DNA from 3 places in the Clostridium sp. USBA 49 genome. Region 2 is predicted to be linked to each of the others. Evidence: riboswitches for the same ligand, from Rfam matches in the RefSeq annotation. Region 2 holds a riboswitch; each other region holds the start of a gene.
What was found. Region 2 has a riboswitch for cyclic di-AMP ahead of B5D11_RS06635 (cell wall hydrolase). Riboswitches for the same ligand answer to the same signal wherever they lie in the genome.

Region 1 (7,740 bases), on a different contig from region 2:
TATTTGTTACTCATGATCAAGAGGAAGCACTTACTATGTCAGATAGAATTGTAGTTATGAAAGAAGGAGTAATAGAACAACTTGGGACTCCAGATGAAATTTATGAAAGACCTATAACAAGGTTTGTAGCAGATTTTATAGGAGATACAAATATTTTAGAGGGTAAAGTTAAAGATATAAAATCTAATGAAGCGATTCTTCAGATTGGCTCAGAAGAAAATACAGTTAGAGTATTAAATAAAAATTTATATATGGGACAAGATATTTGTGTTGCTTTAAGGCCTGAAAGAATAAAAATTAAATCAGTACCAGAAGAAGACGATGTTTATCTTAAAGGTAAATTAAAGGATAGAATTTATACTGGTATTTCATATAAAACAATAATTGAATTAAGTAATGGTAAAGAAATAATAGTAAATGAGCCTATAAGTGAAAAAAATAATTTAATAAAAAATAATAATTTAGTATTTTTAACTTGGAAACTTGAAGAATCGGTGGTGATGGAAGGATGATTTTACAAAATAAAGCTATTAGTATAAATAAAACTGTAGATACTAAAAAAGTTTCAGATAAAAATCTTTTAAGTGGTATTACAACAATTTTGCCTATTTTGGTTTGGATGATTGCTTTTTTTGTAGTGCCTTTAATATTCATAATTATAGTAAGTTTTTGTACAAGAGGAGAAACAGGAGAAATTATTTATAAATTTACTTTAAGTAATTATATTAAACTTTTAAATCCACTTTATATTAAAATATTTTTTAATTCAATAATTATAGCTGTTTTTACTACACTTATTTGTTTAATTCTTGGATATCCATTTGCATATATAGTTGCAAATGCAAAAAAAAGATATAAGCCTATATTGCTATTACTAATAATTCTTCCGTTTTTTACTAATTCATTAGTAAGAACTTATTCTATGATTATTTTATTAAGAAGTGAGGGTATAATTAATTCTTATTTAATAAAATTTCATATTATTTCTCAACCCTTAAAGCTACTATATAATAATATTTCTGTAATGATTGGAATGACATATATGATGTTTCCATTTATGGTTCTTCCTTTATATGCTTCAATTGAAAAACTTGATAAAAGATTTATAGAAGCAGGTGCGGATTTAGGAGCTACTAGATTAAAAATATTTTTTAAAATAGTACTTCCTTTAACTAAAGGAGGGATAATTTCTGGTTCTATGTTAGTTTTTGTACCAGCTCTTGGATTATTTTTTATAACAGATTTAATGGGAGGAAGTAAAGTAGTTCTTATGAGCAACCTTATAAAGAATCAATTTTTAACTGCAAGAAATTGGCCTTTAGGTTCTGCTATTTCAGTTTTATTAATTGCTATTATGGTACTGGCAATAATTTTGGGGACTAGAAATAGTAATGAGAAAAATAAAATGGGGGTGATGTAATAAGTGAAAAAGAAAAAAGGATTATTTGGTAAAATCTATGGCTTTATTATATATATGTTTCTTTATATTCCAATTATAGTACTTATTGCATTTTCGTTTAATAACTCTAAATTTAATGCTGTTTGGAATGGTTTTACATTAAAATGGTATAAAAGTTTAGTTCATAATACTGGAATATTAGAAGCTGTTAAAAATAGTTTAATAATTGCTATTGTAAGTACAATAATATCAGTTATGCTTGGAACTTTAGCTGCTATAGGTATGTATAAGCATAATTTTAAGGGTAAAAGTATAATAGATAGTATGCTATATATACCTCTTGTAATACCAGAAATAGTTTTAGGAATATCTCTTTTAGCTTTTTTTTCTATGATAGATATCCCTATGGGGACAGTAACTTTAATATTAGCTCATGTAACATTTAGTGTATCTTATGTAATTGCAGTTGTACGAGCTAGGTTAGATGGTTTTGATAAATCTTTAGAGGAAGCAGCTATGGACTTAGGAGCTTCTCCTTCAAAAGTATTTTTTAAAGTTACACTCCCAATTATAATGCCTGGAGTAATAGCAGGAGGACTTTTGGCTTTTACTTTATCATTAGATGATATGATTATAAGTTTTTTTGTAGCAGGCCCTAATAGTACCACCTTGCCTCTTAAGGTTTTTTCTATGGTTAAATTTGGAGTAACTCCAGAAATTAATGCATTATCTACAATAATAATGGTATTTACCCTATCTATTGTAATTTTTGCTTTAGTATTGAAAAATATAAATATTAATATGAAAAAGATAGGTGCAGTTCTTACAGCTATAGCAGTTTTAATTGTAGGAGCAAGCGGTGGAATGTGGGCATTAGCTAAAGAATCAAAAGAAAATACACAGGTTTTAAATGTTTTTAACTGGTCTGAATATCTTCCACAATCAGTAATTGATAAATTTGAGCAAACTTATAATATAAAAGTTAATTATAGTACTTTTTCTTCAAATGAAGAAATGCTTGCTAAGATTATGGCAGGAGGGTCTCAATATGATTTAGCTGTTGCTAGTGACTATATGGTAGAAATTATGAAAAAACAAAATTTGCTAGAAGAATTAAATAAAGAAAATCTTCCTAATTTAAAAAATATGGGAGAACAATTTATGAATTTAGATTTCGATCCTTATAATAAATATAGTGTACCTTATATGTGGCTTGCTGGTATAATTGCTGTAGATAGTTCAAAAGTACCTGATGGGGAAATTACTTCTTATAAAGACCTTTGGAAAGATGAGTTTAAAAATTCTATTGTATTACTAGATGATGAAAGAGTAATAATAGGTATGACTCTTAAAAAACTTGGCTATTCTATGAATGAAACTGATGAAACAGCTCTTTTAAAGGCTAAAGAAGAACTAAAAAAACTTCAGCCTAATGTAAAGGCTTATGATAGTGATAGTCCTAAAACTATGCTTATAAATAGAGAGGCTAAAATTATTTTTGCTTGGGGTGCAGAAGGAAGCCTAGCTAAAAGAGAAAATAAAAATGTAAAAATGATAATACCTAAAGAAGGATTATTCCTCCAGCAAGATAATTTTGTTATTCCCAAAGGTGCAAAAAACATTAAAGCGGCGGAACTATTTATGAATTTTATTATGGAACCAGAAATAAGTGCTGAAATATCTAAGGCTTTCCCTTATGGGAATCCAAATGTAGCAGCATATCCTCTTATAGATGAAGAAATAATGAAGGATGAAGGTATTTATCCTCCTAATGAAGAACTAAAAAGAGGGGAATATTTAAAAGATATAGGAGATAAAATAAAACTTTACGATGATATTTGGTCTGAAGTAAAACAATAAAAAAATAAAAAATAATAAAATGAGCACAAAGTTAACTTTGTGCTCATTTTATTATTTTTTATTTTAATGCAAATATCATATTACCTACTTTAAGAGATATAGGCTTGGACCAAAGCCAAGCATTTGTAGTACTATTATCAAAATAAAATTCTGCTCCGTTTGTTGGATCTGAACCTTTTAAAGCTTCCAAAGCAGCTTGTCTTGCTGTACTAGAAGCAGGTTTATTAATCCAGCCGTTTAATACTGGTGTAAATTGGTAATATCCATTTGATTTTTGATAAATAACTTCTTTTATTGTATTTGGCCAATTAGCACTTTGTACTCTATTAATAACTACTGCTCCTACAGCAACTTGTGCTTTATATGGCTCTCCTTGAGCTTCTGCAGTTATTAATCTAGCTAAAAGATCTAAATCACTTTCTGTATAAGATATAACAGATTTAGAAATGTTTGAAGGTGTAGAAACTGCAGAAACTGAACCTTCTGGTATAAGCAATGTTTGTCCAACATATATGGTATCTTTCCAATAATTATTTGCTTTTCTCAATAAATCAAGTGATATTTGATATTTTTTAGATATCAAATAAAGAGAATCGCCACTTTTTACAGTATAAGTTTTAGCAGGGACATCTAATACTTGTCCAGGATAAATAATGTCACTTTTCAAGTTATTAGTATTTTTTAATGTATTAGTATTAGTATTAAATGTTTTTGATATAGTATAAAGAGAATCACCTTGGACAACTTTATAGTTTGCTGCTTTAGCAGAATTAGTTGAAAGAACTGCTAAAGAAACTGCTAATAATGTTGTTTTAAACTTATTTAATTTAATCATAGTATATATCTCCTCCTTTGCCTCCGAGGTTAGTTGACGGGTTTGGGTAAGAGGTACCCTACTCATTAAAGAGATTCACCCCAATAGAATGGCATCCCCCGTACTCCGTTTGGAGATTCGGCTTATTTCATGTGTTATTTTAACAAAGATTTTAGGATATATCTATACAAAATATATGGTAATCTAGGTATGTTATGGTACAAGTATCTCAATTGCAAATAATTGTATATATTGTAGATATTTAATATGAAAATTTATTATTAGTCTAGTAAAATAATAATTTAATCAGTAAATATTTTTTATATAAGTAAAGATAATTATTATTTTACTAAATTATGATATTAAAATTTGAAGTTGAATATTTACAAGTAAAATTTAATAATAAATTAATTGAGAATTAAACTAAGTATGTAGAATAAAAATATAAAATCGAATATTCTATTAAATTTCATTAAAAATATTCGCATTTTATATTTACATAACTTAAAAGCTGTGATATTATATGATATGTAATTTAATACGAACTCATATAATCCTGATAATTTGGTTCGGGAGTTTCTACGAAGCGGCCTTAACTGCTTAGCTATGAGTGAATAATTTGCTGTTTTTCTATTTTATATTAAATAGAAAAACATGTTACTTGTATCATACATGATAAAAAGTAAACGCATGAATTCACTCTAAAGTAGACTTCATGCGTTTTTATTTTTATATTAGGCAATTAAAGTAGCAATTTAATAATTTTGATATATGGAGTTCGTATAAATATACATGAAAGGGGGAAGAAATACTTATATAACCTGCTTTAAATAAATATATTAAGGGGGAATACGAGTGAATAATTACGCTAATTCAGAAAAAAATAATGTTAAAAGAGATTTCTTCAAACTAAAAGAAAATAATACAACTGTAAAAACTGAAATTATTGCAGGGATTACTACATTTATTACAATGGCTTATATAATATTTGTAAATCCTGCTCTATTAGGACAAGCAGGAATGAATTCTAAAGGTTTGATGTTTGATAAAGTTAAAGAAGCAGGCATTAATGTATCAAATGATCCTATAATGGGAGCTGTATTTGTGGCAACTATTTTATCTGCAATTATAGGTACTCTTATTATGGCTTTAGTTGCTAATGTACCATTTGCACAAGCTGCTGGCATGGGAATGAATGCTTTTTTCACTTTTTATGTAGTAGGAACTGCAGGATATTCTTGGAGAGCAGCTTTAGCAGCAGTATTTATTTGTGGTATTATAAATATTTTTATAACTGTTACAAAAATAAGAATTTCTATAGTTAACGCTATTCCAGAGTCCCTTAAAAATGCTATAGGTGCTGGTATTGGCTTATTTATATCAATTATAGGCTTTAAAGAAGCGGGAATAGTTGTATCAGATCCTGCTACATTAGTAGCATTTGGAGATGTTAAAAATCCTACTACATTACTTGCTATTTTTGGATTAATTATAACCGTTATTTTAATGGTAAATAAAGTTAAAGGAGCAATTTTATTAGGTATTTTAATAACTACAGTTTCAGGTGTTATTGCTCAAGTGTTTTTTAATGTTAACCTTAATATAATTTTGCCAGCTTCTTTTAATGTATTTTCACTACCTCCAAGTTTATCACCCACTTTATTTAAATTGAGTTTTACTGAACTTTTTACAGCCAAAACAGGATTTTTAACTGCTATTACAATTATTATTTCTTTTAGCTTGGTTGATACTTTTGATAGCATAGGTACATTTATAGGAACAGGAGCTAAAACTGGAATGTTTGATGAAAAAAATGATATTCCAAAGAAAGGAATGTTCCCAAGAAAAATAGATAAGGCTCTATTTGCAGATGCAACAGCAACTTCTATAGGAGCATTACTTGGAACAAGTAATGTAACAACTTATGTAGAAAGTGCAGCTGGTATAAGTGAAGGCGGAAGAACGGGATTAACTTCTTTAGTAACTGCAATATGTTTCTTTTTAGCATTATTTATATCACCTATAGTAGGTATAGTGCCTAGTGCAGCTACTGCTCCAGCACTTATAATAGTGGGGGTACTTATGATAAGTTCTATAATGAATATAAATTTTGAAGACTTTGAAGAAGCATTACCAGCTTTTTTAACAATTGTAATGATGCCATTTACTTATAGTATAGCTAATGGAATAGCTTTTGGATTTATATTTTATACAATTGTTAAATTAGTTAGAGGGAAAGCTAAGGAAATACATCCTATAATGTATATATTTGCAGGATTATTTATATTTAAATTTATATTTAATGTTTAAAGTTTAGTATATAAGTTATTAATTAAAATTTAAATATAAGTAATATAGTAAAATAATAATGTGAAAAATATAGGGTTTACACATCTTCAACCAGCTCAATTAACGACAGTAGGTAAAAGAGCAACACTATGGATTCAAGACTTGCTTTAATGAAGCTAGATTATTATTGTACTATGGATATTATTAAATTTTAAAAAATTTAAAATTATAATATTTAAAATAAAATATTAGCTGCTTAAAAAAAATTGTCTATAAAAAAGTATATAATAAAAAGTCAGTTGAAATTTTCAACTGACTTTTTATTATGTTAAGTAGCTTTTTAATTTAGGATTTTTTTCTATTAAAGACATTAATGGAAGTCCAATAATATAACAAGCTATTAATTCTCCAAATCCAACCCAAAGCATAGTAGGGATAAGCGGGAAATTTTGAGTGTAATTTAAAATTTTTCCTACAACTATACCGTTTATTACTATTGGTGGGATAGGCGCTAAAAATTTACTAAATTTAAAATTTGATTTACCTATTAAATAAGTTAGTATTGCAGATAAAAGTGTTGCTATAGGACCAAATATAATATCAAGCATTCCAACATCTCCAAATATATTTGATATAAAACATCCTATAGTAAGTCCCAATATTGAAAATGACGAAAAAAATGGAAGTACTGTAAGAGCTTCAGATATTCGGATTTGTAAAGGCCCATAACTTATAGGTTTTAAAATAATTGTGAGTACAGCATAAATTGCTGCTATTACTGAAGTAAATACAATTTTTTTTGTTGATATTTTCATTTTTTATTCCCCCTAGTTTTGTTTATAGACAGGATGGTTTCGAACTGTCTTTAATTTATTTTATTTCAGCTAATTCTAACATTTTTTTATAAGTTCGTCAAATTATATTTAAAATTTAAAGATTAAGTAATAATAAAAAATTTGCAATTATAATAAAATATTGTATTATAATAATTATTGTATAATGTGATTAAATTGAAATAAATAGTAAATTAAATTTAATAATACATTTTATAACACTAAAAAATTTATGTTGTTAAGTATATATTAATTAATTATTAATATATATACCATTTATAGTACAATCATAATATCATAAAGTAAAAATAGAAGGAGAATATGTGTGGGAAAAAAGATGTTTGACGGGAAAATTACTATTTTAGAAAATGGCTTGAAAATTATAAGTATAAAGAAAGATACTCAAATAGCTTCAATTCATATAGGAATAAAAATTGGCTCTTTATATGAAAAAGATAAAAATAGAGGTCTTTCACATTTTATAGAACATATGCTTTTTAAAGGAACTAAAAAAAGAAATAATGAAGAACTTAATGAAGCATTAG
Region 2 (7,740 bases):
AAATAATAAATTTTATTCAAGATGCATATGGAAAATATGATGGAATAATAATTAATCCTGGAGCATATACACATTATAGTATAGCTATATATGACGCAATTTTAAGTGTAAATATAAAAACTATTGAGGTACATATAAGTAATATACATAAAAGAGAAGAATTTAGGAGAAAATCTGTAATAGCACCAGCTTGCATTGGACAGATATGTGGTTTTGGGATTTTTGGATATGTTATGGCTATGGAAGCTATTTTACATAACGAAAAATCTTTGTAAAAATAATATTAGATATAACAATTATTATTAAATAATTGTTACAAGTATTGATTTTTATAAAAATATAAGTTAAAATTATAATATGATTATACCCCTATTGGGTATAACAAATATAGGAGGGATAAAAATGATTAAAGAAGTAATGGATAATAATTTTAATGAAGAAATAAACGCAGGTAATATGCCTGTAGTAGTTGATTTTTGGGCTCCATGGTGTGGACCATGTAAGATGTTAGGACCAGTTTTAGAGGAACTTGAGAGAGAATATGAAGGAAGGGTAAAATTCATAAAGGTGAATGTAGATAATAATCCTATAGTTTCACAAAAATTTAGAATTGCAAGTATACCAACAGTTATGGTATTTAAAAATGGCGAAGTTAAAGACCAAATAATTGGATTTAGACCAAAGGATGCTATGAAAGAATTTATTGAAAAACATATTTAAAAGCATATTTTAATACAAATGAGGTGGATCACGTGGCTGATAGATATGATATAGCTATAGTAGGCAGTGGACCAGCTGGTATATCAGCTGCAATTAATGCTAAAATAAGAAATAAAAATATAATAATATTTGGAAGCAAAAATTTAAGTGCAAAGCTTTATAAAGCACCTAAAATAAATAATTATTTAGGCTTTCCAGAAATATCAGGTGAAATTTTAAAAAAAGAATTTGAAAAACATCTTGATAAAATGAATATTAATATAACTTATGAAAGAATAAATGCTGTTTATTCTATGGGAGACTATTTTACCTTGATGGTAAATGAAAAAGTATATGAGTCTACTGCCTTAATTTTAGCCACAGGTGTAGAGTATACAAAATCTATTAAAGGTGAAGAAGAATTTTTAGGAAAAGGTGTAGGGTATTGTGCTACTTGTGATGCACCGCTTTATAAAGGTAAAATAGTCACAATTATAGGATATAACAATGAAGGTGAAGAAGATGCAAATTATGTAAGTGAACTTGCGTCTAAAACTTATTATCTTCCAATGTATAAAGGAGAATATAAGCTTAAAGAAAAAATTGAATTATTAAATGGTAAACCTATAGAAATTAAAGGTAATAATTTTGTATCAAAGTTAATTTTAAACAATAGAGAAATAGAAACAGATGGAATATTTATTTTAAAAGATAGTGTACCTCCAGGGCAGTTAGTACCTGGACTTCTTATAGAAAACTCTCATATAAAAGTAAATAGAAATATGGAAACAAATATAAAAGGGTGTTATGCTGCTGGAGATTGTGTTGGCAGACCATACCAATACATGAAGGCTGCTGGAGAAGGTCAAGTAGCAGCTTTAAATGCAGTAGCTTATATTGACTCTTTAAAGAAACTTTAAAATAAAAATAGCCGCAAGTTAAGTGCTTTAATTAAACTTTAATGTTTAAACAAAGAGAAAGCACTTAATTTGCGGCTATTCTTTAGTAAAGAAATTCTATATTTTATTAAATGACTTTACTAAATGTTCATTACACATATGTCATTTACTTTAATTTAATATATAGATATGTTTTTTTAATACATAGATATGAATAATTTATTTTGCGAAAGTTTTTAATGTTACTATTTATTTACGGCAAAAAAAACATGATTGCCTATAGGTTTAATATTAACTTTACTTACTTGATCCATCCATTTTGAAGTTGATATTTTAGGATTATAAAAAAAATGTGCATTATTAGTTGGATCGATGCCTTTTAGTGCGTCTAAAACTGCCTTATAACTTGCCTCATCAGGTATAACATTTATTTTGCCATTTCTAATACAAGAAAAAGCATTTTTTTGTTTTATGACGCCTTCTATAGATTTAGGAAAACCTGTGCTTTTAACCCTGTTTAATATAACTGAAGCCACAGCAACTTTTCCTTCATAAGGTTCTGAGCAGCTTTCTGCATATACTACTTGAGCCATAAGATATAAATCATCTTCAGTTATATTTATAGTTTTATTTTCAGATAGATTAAAAACTTGAACAGTATTTATTTCTTCTTTGTATAGATCGCATTCCATTTCATCTTTTGCACTAACTTTAGACCAAGGAATAGTTAAAATAACACAAATAAGAAATAATATAAAAATAGTTTTTTTCATTATTTTCCTCCTTTTACCTACGGGGTTAGCTGACGGGTTCGGTAAAGGCATAACCTACGAAAAACGATTCACCCCAAAAAAGTGGTTTCCCCGCGTTTTTAAAACTTAGGCTAGGATTATTATTCCACAGTTTTAAAAAATAATACAAAATTGTTTAAAAAAATCAGCATACTATTTTTATAGTATGCCAAGTAATATTTTTAGTATGCAAATTAATAGAGAAATTATATGTTAAAGATTATTTAAAATATAATTTTTAGTGGTAGTATCTAGTAAAATAATAATCCTCACTGGTTAGATAAAAGATATTTTCTGCTTAGATTATTATTTTACTAGAGATTCGAATTTTTAAATTCATTGTAAGATTTTAAAAATTTATTATAATTTGTTTCTACTGTATTAAATAAAGAATTACTGTCTTTATAAAGATTATTAATAAATTGAGAAGAAGGATTAGATATTGATTCATCCTGATTTTGCTTTAAATCTATAAATTTTTGAAGATAAGTTTCATAATTTTCAATAACTTCATTTAAAAGTTTATATGTTTCTAATGCTTTAGGCGGAATACTTATATTTGAAAAATCTTGTTTTAAAATATAAAGTTCATCACTTTTATTAGATGCAATAGAAATAATGTTATTTAAATCTTTATTTTCATCTAATAACTGGGGAGAAAAATCTATTTTTATAGAGGAAAATTTAGATATAATTAGATCCATATTGTTTATAAATTCAATATTTTGATTTAAAGATATTTCTTTATCTTTTGTAATTCTAGCCATAGTGTTTGCATAATTTAAAGTGTTATTAATAAAATTTATACAATTTGAGGATAAAGAAACTTTCATTTTTTTTGAATTTATTTTTGAATAATAATTTAAACAATCATCACGATACTTTTTCAAATTATCTGCAGCTACATTTACATCTTTTCCTTCAGGATCTTTCAATATAGCTTCAGCTTGTCTAAATATAAGTATATTTTTTTCTAAACCATTCATTAAATTAGTATGGTCTGATTTATACTTTTCTTCTGGAACCATCTTATCAAAATTATTTTTAATATTATTAAGTTTTTCAACATATTGAGGCATACTCTCCCTTAAATTTTCAAGTTTTTTTGCATTAAGTGCTTGCCCTAAATTGTATTTCCCCATTTCATCATTTATAATGTTTAATTCTTTTATATTGTTTTTAATGTTTTTTTCATAAGAACTTGAAGAATTATTTATAAATATAAAATATGTTTCATAAAAAATTACTCCAATTAAAATTATAAAAACTAAAATTTCAAAAATAAATAATTTATTTTTCTTGATTTTTTTATTTTCCAAAATTATCACCAACCCTTTAAATGTAAACTTATTTTACTATCATTTGTACTTATATATAAATATTCCATTATAATCTTAAAAATTACTTTTATTATATATAAAACATAAAAATTAGATACAATCTAGTAAAATAATAATCCCAGCAGGGAATGTCTTTTGCCTGACTAGAGAAGATTATTATTTTACTAGATATTAACACTAAACTTTAAATATTAGTCTAGTAAAATAATAATCCGAGCAGGGAATATCTTTTGCCTGACCAGAGAGAATTATTATTTTACTAGATATTAACACTAAACTTTAAATATTAGTCTAGTAAAATAATAATCCGAGCAGGGAATATCTTTTGCCTGACCAGAGAGAATTATTATTTTACTAGATATTAACACTAAACTTTAAATATTAGTCTAGTAAAATAATAATCCGAGCAGGGAATATCTTTTGCTTGACCAGAGAAGATTATTATTTTACTAGATATTAACACTAAACTTTAAATATTAGTCTAGTAAATAATAATCCGAGCAGGGAATATCTTTTGCCTGACCAGAGAGGATTATTATTTTACTAGACTAAACATAGACTAAACACCAAACTTTAAAATTTATACAGAATTTAAATATTATGAACATAAGTTGATTAAAGTTAAAAAAATTAGCAATAATTTTATACTATAAAAGGATGTGTTGGTGTATAATTGTATATAAATAGAAGTAGCAAAAATATACAACAAAGGAGGGGGAATTTTGGAAGAATTCTTTAAAATGTTATTAAACAGTATAAAAACTATAAGCGTGTTTTCTATACTGGATATTATTGTGGTATCATATATTTTTTATAAAGCATATATGCTTATAAGAGAAACAAGAGCTGAACAGCTTTTAAAGGGAATACTTTTAATTCTTTTGCTTATACCTATAAGTTCAATTCTTAAACTTACAATGTTAGGCTGGATTTTAAATAAAACAATAACAATAGGTATTCTTACAATTATAATAATATTTCAGCCAGAAATAAGAAGAGCATTAGAACATATAGGAAGAAGTACTTTTACTGAAAAACATCTTTTAGATGATGATGAAGTAATGGAAAGAGTAATTAATGAAGTTGGTGAAGCCGTTGAAAATTTATCTAAATCTAAAACGGGAGCACTTATTGTTATTGAAAATAGAACAGGTCTTGCAGAAGTTATTAATACTGGAACAAAATTAGATGCATTAGTTTCTGCTGCACTTCTTGAAAATATATTTGTAGTTAATACACCTCTTCATGATGGTGCAACAATTATTAGAAATGATAGAATAGTAGCTGCAGGTTGTTTTCTTCCCCTTACAAATAATGAAAATATAAGCAAATTGTTAGGTACTAGACATAGAGCAGGAATAGGAGTATCTGAAGTTTCAGATGCTTTAACTATAATTGTTTCAGAGGAAACAGGGACAATTTCTTTGGCTGTTAATGGGAAACTTACAAGAAATTACACTAAAGAAAGACTTAAAGATATACTTATAAGAATACTTAAAGCTAAACAAAACAAAAAGCTGACTGTTAAGGAAAGGATGGTATTATGGAGCAAAAAAATACGTGGCTAATAAAAATATGCTGTGTAATAGCAGCCTTTTCTTTGTGGCTTTACATAGTTAATGTTGGAGATTATGCTGTTACAAGAACTGTTACAGTACCAGTAGATCTAGTAAATGTTCAATCGGTAACAGAAAGAAAACTTGCTATTTTACCAGGGCAAAAATTTATGGTAACTTTAAATGTTAAAGGTACTCCTTCAGATATAGAACTTAATAAAGATCAATTTAAGGTAGTAGCAGATATGAGCATGTATGCTCTTTCAAAAGGCGAAATTAGAATTCCAGTAATAATAGAAAGACAGCCGGTAAATGTAACTGTGTTAAATAGTGGCTCTTATTATATAAAAGTTGAATTTGATGATTATGTTGAAAAAACTGTACCTGTAAAGTTTAATATAGAGGGAAAATTAAAAGAGGGGTTTTATGCTTTAGAAGAGAGTATTAGTCCAACAGAAGTATCTGTAAGTGGAGCAGCAAGATATGTTAATAAAGTTGTAAGAGCTGAAGCTAGTAAAAATATTGAAAACTTAGATAAAGATTTAAATTTAAGATTGCCTCTTAAAGCTGTGGATGATTCAGGTAAAGAAGTAGAAAATGTAAATTTAAATATAAATGTTGTAGAAGTTAAAATACCTATAAAAGAGACTAAAACTCTTCCTGTAAAAATTAATACTAAAGGAACTCTAAAGAAAGATATACATTTAAAATCTTTAACTGCTGTACCTGATAAAATAGAAGTAGTTTTAAAAAATGATACAAATAATATAACATATATTGAAACAGAACCTATAGACTTAAGTTCTATAACTTCAAGCGAAGAAATACCAGTTAAAATAATACCTAAAGAAGGAGTAATTTTATTAAATAACGATAATATTATTAAAGTGAAAGCTATAGTTGAAAAAGTAGAAAGCAAAACACTTACAAAGGATATATCTATAAAAAATTTGAATGATAATTTTACAGCATCTTTAAGCAGTGTAAAAGCTAATATTACTGTATTAGGATTAGAGAGCGTAATAGATAAAATCAATAATGAAAATATTAATTGTTTTATAGATTTAAGTTCGTTAAATTCTGAAGGAGAATATAGTATAAAAGTAAATACTTCAATACCATATGATCTTTCTAATATAACTGTAAATCCAGAAACTATAAAGGTTGTTTTAAAGAAAAAAGAAACTCAGACAGTTAATGATCCATCACAAAATGTAAATACAACACCAATTCAGGGAGGACAATAGGATATGTCTATAAGACTTAACAATATAATATTAAATATAGATGAAGAAATAGATTTATTAAAAGATAAAGCAGCCAAAAAACTTAAAATATCTAAAGATTCTATTAAAAATTATAAAATATTAAGGGAGTCTATAGATGCAAGAAGGAAAGATAACATTAAATTTAATTATACTTTAGAGGTAGAAACAGATAATGAAGAAAAATTAGTTAAAAAACTTAATGATAAAGATGTTAAATTTGAAAATAACGAACACATAAGCACATTTCCACTTGGTACTAAAAAACTTAAGGAAAGACCAATAATTGTTGGAATGGGACCGGCAGGAATGTTTGCCGGTCTTTTAATGGCTAGAAATGGTTATAGACCCATAATTATTGAAAGAGGCCAAAATGTAGATGAAAGAACTAAAAGTGTAGAAAATTTTTGGAATACTGGTAAATTAGATATTAATTCTAATGTTCAGTTTGGAGAAGGAGGAGCAGGAACTTTTTCTGATGGGAAACTTACAACAAGAATAAAGGATCCTAGATGCAGCTATATTTTAGAAACTTTCGTAAAATATGGAGCTCCAAAAGAAATAATGTATAGCGGTAAACCTCATGTAGGAACAGATATTTTAAAAGATGTAGTTAAAAATATAAGAAAAGAAATAATTAGTTTTGGAGGAGAAATAAGATTTAATAGTACTTTAGAGGATTTGATTATTAAAGATGGTAAACTAGTAAAAATAGTAGTAAATGGAGAAACATTACCTTGTACAAATTTAATTTTAGCTATAGGACATAGTTCAAGAGATACTTATGAAATGCTCTATAAAAGAGGAATAGATTTAACTCCAAAGCCTTTTGCTATTGGAGTTAGAATAGAACATTTGCAAAGTTTAATAGATGAAAGCCAATATGGAAAATTTGCTGGACATAAAAGACTTAAGGCTGCAGATTATAAACTCACACATATAAGTGAAAAGACTAAAAGAGCAGTATATAGTTTTTGTATGTGTCCGGGAGGGGAAGTTGTAGCTGCAGCTTCTGAAGAAGGAAGGCTTGTAACTAATGGAATGAGTTATTACAAAAGAGATAAAATTAATGCAAACTCTGCATTAGTAGTTGCAGTTAGTCCTGATGACTTTAAAGGTACTAATCCTTTAAAAGGTATGGAATTTCAAAGATATTATGAATCTTTAGCATATAATGCAGGAGGAGGGGG
Region 3 (7,740 bases), on a different contig from region 2:
TAGTTTTACATATAGAGGCTTTTTTAATATAAATTTTTATAAAAAGGGGGACTTTTAATAAAATTTATAATTAAACAAAATAAATTTACCACTACATATAAATTATTTTCAGCTAAAAACAAGTACTTAAAAAGGGGTGTAAAATATGAATAAAAAAATATCTTTATTATTAGTTTCTTTATTAGGTTTAAGTGCTTTAGCAGGATGTTCTTCATCTAGCGGCAGTGACAAAGATTATATTAAAGTAGGTTTAAATTATGAGCTTTCAGGTAATGTAGCATCTTATGGAACAAGCCTTTCAAATGGAGCAGAGCTTGCTATTGAAGAAATAAATAAAAATGGTGGAGTTCTTGGAAAACAATTAAAAGTAGTTAAAGCAGATAATAAATCGGAAAATGCTGAATCAGCCAATGTTGCTACTAAACTTATAACAAGAGATAAAGTTGTTGCAATACTTGGAGCAGCAACATCTGGAAATACAAAAGCTGCTGTTCCTGCAGCAACTCAAAATAAAGTTCCTTTAATTTCAGGTTCTGCTACTGCAGATGATGTAACAGTAGATAGTAACGGAAAGGTTAGAGAATATATATTTAAAACTTGTTTTAGTGATTCTTTCCAAGGTATTATGATGTCTAATTTTGCTTACAATGACTTAGGATTAAAAAATGCAGCAATATTAACTGATACTGCAAGTGATTATAGTAAAGGTCTTGCTAATAGTTTTAAAGAAAATTATACAAAATTAGGCGGAAAAGTTATAATAGAAGAATCATATAAGGCAAAGGATACAGATTTTAAGAGTGTTTTAACAAGCATAAAAGCTAAAAATCCTGAAGTTTTATATGTACCAGGTTATTATGAAGAAGTTGGGCTTATTATAAGACAGGCAAGAGAACTTGGATTAAATATACCTATTCTCGGCGGTGATGGATATGAATCTCCAAAGCTTACTGAAATAGCTGGTAAAGAAGCTTTAAACAATGTTTACTATACAACTCATTATTCTTCAAAAGATCCAAATGTTGTTAAATTTATAAATGCATATAAAGAAAAATACGGAAAAGAGCCAGATGCTTTTGGTGCATTAGGATATGATTTAGGATACTTCCTTGCAGATGGATTAAAGAGAGCAGGAGAAGCTGATAGAGAAAAATTAAAAGATGCACTTGCATCTACTAAAAATTTCACTGGTATTACAGGAACTTTTTCAATGGACAAAAATCATAATCCAATAAAATCAGTAACTATAATAGAAATGAAAAATGGAGAAGCAACATTCTTAAAGAAATTAAATCCTTAATATTAAATTAAATATATTTAAAATAAAAAGACAGCCTCTAAAAAGTAGATGGCTGTCTATAATAAATTTATATATAAGTAGAAAGGGGAAAATAAATGGAGCAGTTATTTCAGCAGTTAATTAACGGAATATCACTTGGCAGTATATATGCATTGATTGCTTTAGGTTATACGATGGTATATGGAATTATAAATTTAATAAATTTCGCACATGGCGATATTTATATGATGGGGGCATATGTAGGCTTTGCAATGACTACATTTTTACACTTAGGCTTTTTTCCTTCTTTACTTATATCAATGATTGCTTGTGGTATTTTAGGTGTAATTATTGAAAAGATTGCATATAAACCTGTAAGAAATTCTACAAGAATTGCAGCACTTATTACAGCAATAAGTGTATCTTTATTTTTAGAATATATAATGGTGTACTTTGTTAAACCTGATACAAGAACTTTTCCTAATGTACTGCCAGAGAAAAGTGTAACTTTTTTTAATGGAAAAGTAGTTATGGATTCTAAAAATATATATATAATTATAATTACTATAGTTTTGATGATTTTACTTCAATATGTAGTTAGTAAAACAAAAATAGGTAAATCTATGAGAGCTGTATCAATAGATAAAGAGGCTGCACAGCTTATGGGAATAAATGTTAATAAAACTATATCCTATACTTTTGCAATAGGTTCAGCTTTAGCAGGAGCAGCTGGAGTACTTGTTGGAATATATTATAATTCTATAAACCCACTTATGGGAGTTACTCCAGGAATAAAGGCTTTTGTTGCAGCTGTTATAGGTGGAATAGGGATAATACCAGGAGCAGTAATTGGTGGATTTTTCTTAGGAATGATAGAAACAGTTGTTAGTGCTCTTGGAGGTTCAATGTTTAAAGATGCAGTTGCATTTGCTATACTCATAATTGTTCTACTAATAAGACCTAATGGAATTTTGGGTAAAAAGATCCAGGAAAAAGTATAGGAGGATATGCCATGAAGCTTATCAATAAAAAGAATATAGTAAGTTTTGTTATATTAATAATAGTTTATATTTTGGTACAATTAATGGTAAATTCGGGGGTTATTGACTCATATATATTTTTAAATATTGTACTTATAGGAATTAATATTATATTGGCTGTAAGTTTAAATTTAATTACAGGTTTTACAGGGCAGTTTTCATTGGGGCATGCTGCTTTTATGTCAATTGGTGCTTATACTTCAGCTATTGTTACAGCAAAGTTTGGGTATCCATTTATAATAGCCTTATTATGTGCAGGCTGTTTTGCTGCAGTTGCAGGAATTTTTATTGGTATTCCTACTCTTAGACTTAAAGGAGATTATCTTGCAATAGCAACTCTTGGATTTGGAGAAATTATAAGTATTGTTGGGTTAAATATAGATTATATAGGTGGTGCTACTGGATTTAATGATATTCCACAGTACACAAATTGGACTTGGCTTTTTCTTATGACAACAGCAACAGTTATAATTATAAAAAATTTTACTAAGTCCTATCATGGAAGAGCTTGTATTTCAATTAGAGAAGATGAAATAGCATCAGAGGCAATAGGAGTTAATACAACATATTATAAGGTGCTTGCCTTTGCATTAGGGGCATTTTTTGCAGGCATTGCGGGAGCTTTATATGCTAACTATTTTTATTTTATAAAACCAGATTCTTTTGGATTTATGAAATCCATAGATATTTTAGTTATTGTGGTTTTTGGAGGTATTGGAAGTATAGGAGGATCCATAGCAGGAGCAGTGTTATTATCTCTTATTTCAGTATTCCTTCAACAAATACCTGAACTTAGAATGGTAATTTATGCTATAATTTTATTTGTAATAATGGTTTATAGGCCTCAAGGGCTTTTCGGAAATCAAGGATTTAAATTCCTTAAGAAAAAAGGAGGGAAGGCTTATGTCAATTCTGAAAGTAAATAATCTTTCAAAATCATTTGGTGGTATAAAAGCTGTTACAGATATAAGTTTAACTGTAGAAGATGGACAAATTGTTGGAGTAATTGGTCCTAATGGTGCTGGTAAGACTACTTTTTTTAATCTTTTAACAGGTATATATACTCCTACTTCAGGAGAAATTATTTATGAACTAAATAAAAAAGTTACTTCTAAAAATTTAAAACCATCTAAAATGGCACATTACGGTGTTGCAAGAACTTTTCAAAATATAAGGCTTTTTCAAAATATGTCAGTACTTGACAATGTTCTTCTTGGATTTCATAACAGCTTAAAATATGGAATTATATCATCATTATTTAGACTTCCTTCTTTTTATAAAGAAGAAAAAAAAGTTTATGAAGAAGCCTTAATGCTTCTTGATAAATTTAATTTATCAGATAAAAAAGATGAACTTGCTAAAAATCTTTCTTATGGAGATCAAAGAAGAGTTGAAATTGCAAGAGCATTAGCTTCTAAACCAAAACTTTTACTTTTAGATGAACCAGCTGCAGGTATGAATCCAAATGAAACTAAAGAACTTACAGAAATGATTAAATGGATTAGAGAAACTTTTAATTTAACAATTATTCTTATAGAACACGATATGTCTCTTGTTATGGGGATTTGTGAAAATATATTTGTATTTGATTATGGAAAATTAATTGCCAGCGGAACACCTGAAGAAATACAAAATAATGAAAAAGTAATTAAGGCTTATTTAGGGGATACTAATTTAGATGACAGCGCAAATGATGAAAAAATAGAAATTGCTAAATAAAAATTAAGTTTACTTTGGAATATTATACGGAATATAGGAGAGGAGAAATAATGTTAGAGTTAAATGGTGTTAATTTATTTTATGGAGGTATCCACGCTTTAAAAAATATAAGCCTTAAAGTAGAAGAAGGAGAAATAGTTACTCTTATTGGAGCTAATGGTGCAGGCAAAAGCAGTACATTAAAAGCTATATCAGGAATAGAAAAAATAAAAAGCGGTAAAATAAAATTATATGATAAAGATATTACTGCTTTACAAGCAGAGCAAATTGTAAAACTTGGAGTATCACATGTCCCAGAAGGCAGAAGAATTTTTTCCTCTATGACTGTTATGGAAAATCTTGAGCTTGGAGCTTATACAAGAAAAGATAAAGCTGAAGTAAAGAAAGATTATGATAAAGTTTTTTCTATTTTTCCAAGACTTTTAGAGAGAAAAGAACAATTAGCTGGAACTCTTTCAGGTGGAGAGCAACAGATGCTTGCAATAGGAAGGGCTCTTATGTCAAAACCAAAGCTTCTTCTTTTAGATGAACCATCTATGGGACTTGCACCTATTATTGTTAAAGAAATTTTTTCAATTATTAAAGATATTAATAAAGAAGGAACAACTATATTACTAGTAGAACAAAATGCATACATGGCACTTCAAGCTGCAGATAGAGCCTATATTATTAGAAATGGAGAAATAGAAATGGAAGGAAAGGCAGAAGACTTAATGCAGAATGAAGAAATAAAAAATGCATATTTAGGAGGATAAAATATAAAAGCCAGGCATAAAAAGGATTTTCCCATAATTTATGCTTGGCTTTTTTATCTATCAAAATATTTATATATAAAATAGTTTTTATGTATTTTATATGTATTTTACTTTATATAATTTAAAGGATTTACAGGTGAATCATTTTTTCTGATTTCAAAATGACAATGAGAACCAGTAGAATTTCCGGTACTTCCCACCTCTGCAATATGATCGCCTTTTTCAACAACTTGCCCCTCAGAAACTAAAAGTTTTGAATTATGTGCATAATAAGTTTTAAAACCGTTACCGTGATCTATTATTAAAAGGTTGCCATATGAATTTTGTAAGCCACTGAAAATAACTTTTCCATCTGCAAATGCATAAACATTAGTTCCAGTTGAAGCAGCGATATCTATACCTTTATGAAACTTTCCCCAACGCTCACCAAATTTTGAACTAATTGATCCACTTACAGGAAGGGAACCTTTAAATGAGCTATTATTAGTTGAAGAAGAACCTAAGCTTACCGAAGATAATCCTGAACCTCCACGATTTACAGTTTTTTTGCTTACATTAGAAGATGAGCTTTTTTCTAAAGAAGCATTTAAAGCTGGGGATTTTACACTACTAATATCTGGTATTATTATCTTTTGATTTAATTTTAATTTTTCAGGATTTTCTAAATTATTTACTTTTATTATTTTATTTATATCAACTTTATTCAATAAAGCCAAATCCCATAATGTTTCGCCTTCTTTTATTTTGTATAATACTCCGTCTATAGAAGGAAATTCCAAAACTTGTCCATCTTTAAGTGAAGCATTTAAAGACAAACCATTTGATTCACTTATAGTGTTAACTTTTACATTATAAATAGCTGCAATACTATCTAATGTATCTCCAGATTTAACAGTATATGTGTTAATTTTAACTTCAGTGTCTTTTTTTAATTCTTCTGTATTTGAAGTATCTAAAACATCAGATGAAACATTATTATTTACATTTGAATTATTTTCTTTATTTGCGGTATCTTTTTCTTCTGATTTTTTATCAGTTAGTACAACATTATTTACTGAAGTATTTGAAATTTTATTTTTACTGCTTGTTATTGCAGTCGCCGTAACAAGCACAATTACAGCTGCAGAAAGTGCTGTATACTTATATACTCTTTTGTTAAACATAAAAATCCTCCTCTATTATGCTTACGAGGTTAGTTGACGGGTTAGGGCATAGAGTTCCCTTCATTAAGATTCACCCCAAATTTTATCCCCCGTTCTACAAATAAGTAGATTCAGCAAATATAAACATTATATATTATAAATTAATATTTACTTTTATGCAAACAAAAAGTTTGCAATTTTTTAAATTTGTAAATTTATACAAATATAAAATTTATTATTAAAGCAGATTTAATACAATTAACTATAAAAAATTAAAAAAATTTTTTAAAATATATAAAGTATTAAAAAAACTCTTCGATAAATGAAATATAAAACAATACAATAAAAATGAACAAGGAAGTTCATAAAGGATTAAAGGGAGGTAAATAAAATGATAATTAACCACAATATGAATGCAATGAATGCTCACCGTCAGTTGGGCATGAACACTGTAAATGCTGGAAAGTCTATGGAAAAACTTTCATCAGGTCTTAGAATAAATAGAGCAGGAGATGATGCAGCAGGACTTGCAATCTCAGAAAAGATGAGAGCACAAATCAGAGGTCTTGACCAAGGTGTGAGAAACGCACAAGATGCAATATCAATGATTCAAACAGCAGAAGGTGGCTTAAATGAAACTCATGCTATTCTTCAAAGAATGAGAGAACTTTCTGTTCAATCAGCTAATGCTACAAATACTGATGAGGATAGAAATGCATTACAAAATGAAATTTCACAATTAAAAAATGAAATTGACAGAATTGGAAATAACACTGAATTTAATACGAAGAAGTTATTAAATGGAAGCTTATCAGGAAGCGCTAGTGGGGGCGAAGGTAAATCACTTGGAAACGCAACATCAGCTTCAATTGAAACTGGTGATTTTAACCCAGCAAACTTTACTTCAGGTTCAACAACAAATTTTCAAGTTAAACTAGATGGACATACTTTTAATTTAATGGGAGTTGATAGTACAGATAGTTTTGCATTTTTTAATGATTTAGAAAGTAAGTTAAAAACTGCAATAGATGCACATAATACAAGCAACCCAAATGATAAGGTTGAATATGCTAAATTTGAAATAATTGTTACAGATGCTACCAATATGAATTTCAAGATAACAAGCGGGACAACTGGTTCAAAGTCTGAAATTTCAATAACTCCACTTGAAGATAATAGTAACACTACTGCTCAGGGACCTACTGATATGCAACATCTATTGACAGATGGTGCTACTCCAACATTAGGTTCAGATGGTAAATTTTCTAAAGACTTAACAGGTTTAACAAATTCAAGTATATTAAAGATGAGCTTTAATGGAAACGCAATAGATGTTAAGTTAGCTGACACAGGTACAGGAACATATAATGAAGGTGATGATATTAAAACCCTTGCGGAAAAATTAAAAACTGATATAAACGATGCACTAGATCAATATAAGACTTTAACAGGAAAAGATTTTGGAACTGTAGATGTGACTGTTGAAGATGGAAAAATAAAAATTACATCAAGCAATTCAGACACAGTTTCATTTGAAATATTTAATGATGAGAACGGTGTAGCGGACAAATTAGGTTTATCAAGTGTTGCATCAGGTAATCAAGGAGGATTAGATTTCCATATAGGTGCAAATAAAGGACAAAGCATAAATTTACAAATTAACAATATGACATCATCAGGGCTTGAAATAGCAGATGTTGATATATCAACAAAAGATGGTGCAAACAATGCTATTACAACTATAGACGCAGCAATAAAGAAAGTATCAGATGAGAGAGCAAAACTTGGTGCTGTTCAAAACAGAC

Region 1: another riboswitch for cyclic di-AMP. It lies ahead of B5D11_RS00525 (cell wall hydrolase); the one in region 2 lies ahead of B5D11_RS06635 (cell wall hydrolase).
Region 3: another riboswitch for cyclic di-AMP. It lies ahead of B5D11_RS01195 (M23 family metallopeptidase); the one in region 2 lies ahead of B5D11_RS06635 (cell wall hydrolase).

What each region holds. Positions count from the first base shown of each region.
Region 1 is NZ_FUYD01000001.1:107,841-115,580, reverse strand. It holds gene potA (ABC transporter ATP-binding protein) at 1-512, shown strand, start outside; gene B5D11_RS00535 (ABC transporter permease) at 509-1,420, shown strand; gene B5D11_RS00530 (extracellular solute-binding protein) at 1,475-3,259, shown strand; gene B5D11_RS00525 (cell wall hydrolase) at 3,318-4,091, opposite strand; cyclic di-AMP (ydaO/yuaA leader) riboswitch at 4,098-4,227, opposite strand; purine riboswitch at 4,600-4,700, shown strand; gene B5D11_RS00520 (NCS2 family permease) at 4,929-6,383, shown strand; gene B5D11_RS00515 (QueT transporter family protein) at 6,686-7,177, opposite strand; gene B5D11_RS00510 (M16 family metallopeptidase) at 7,533-7,740, shown strand, end outside.
Region 2 is NZ_FUYD01000005.1:73,851-81,590, forward strand. It holds gene aroQ (type II 3-dehydroquinate dehydratase) at 1-275, shown strand, start outside; gene trxA (thioredoxin) at 403-720, shown strand; gene B5D11_RS06630 (NAD(P)/FAD-dependent oxidoreductase) at 753-1,619, shown strand; gene B5D11_RS06635 (cell wall hydrolase) at 1,844-2,371, opposite strand; cyclic di-AMP (ydaO/yuaA leader) riboswitch at 2,371-2,493, opposite strand; gene B5D11_RS06640 (hypothetical protein) at 2,704-3,708, opposite strand; gene cdaA (diadenylate cyclase CdaA) at 4,470-5,297, shown strand; gene B5D11_RS06650 (CdaR family protein) at 5,273-6,532, shown strand; gene B5D11_RS06655 (NAD(P)/FAD-dependent oxidoreductase) at 6,536-7,740, shown strand, end outside.
Region 3 is NZ_FUYD01000001.1:266,876-274,615, reverse strand. It holds gene B5D11_RS01220 (ABC transporter substrate-binding protein) at 146-1,300, shown strand; gene B5D11_RS01215 (branched-chain amino acid ABC transporter permease) at 1,396-2,280, shown strand; gene B5D11_RS01210 (branched-chain amino acid ABC transporter permease) at 2,292-3,245, shown strand; gene B5D11_RS01205 (ABC transporter ATP-binding protein) at 3,223-4,038, shown strand; gene B5D11_RS01200 (ABC transporter ATP-binding protein) at 4,089-4,793, shown strand; gene B5D11_RS01195 (M23 family metallopeptidase) at 4,901-5,956, opposite strand; cyclic di-AMP (ydaO/yuaA leader) riboswitch at 5,960-6,082, opposite strand; gene B5D11_RS01190 (flagellin N-terminal helical domain-containing protein) at 6,327-7,740, shown strand, end outside.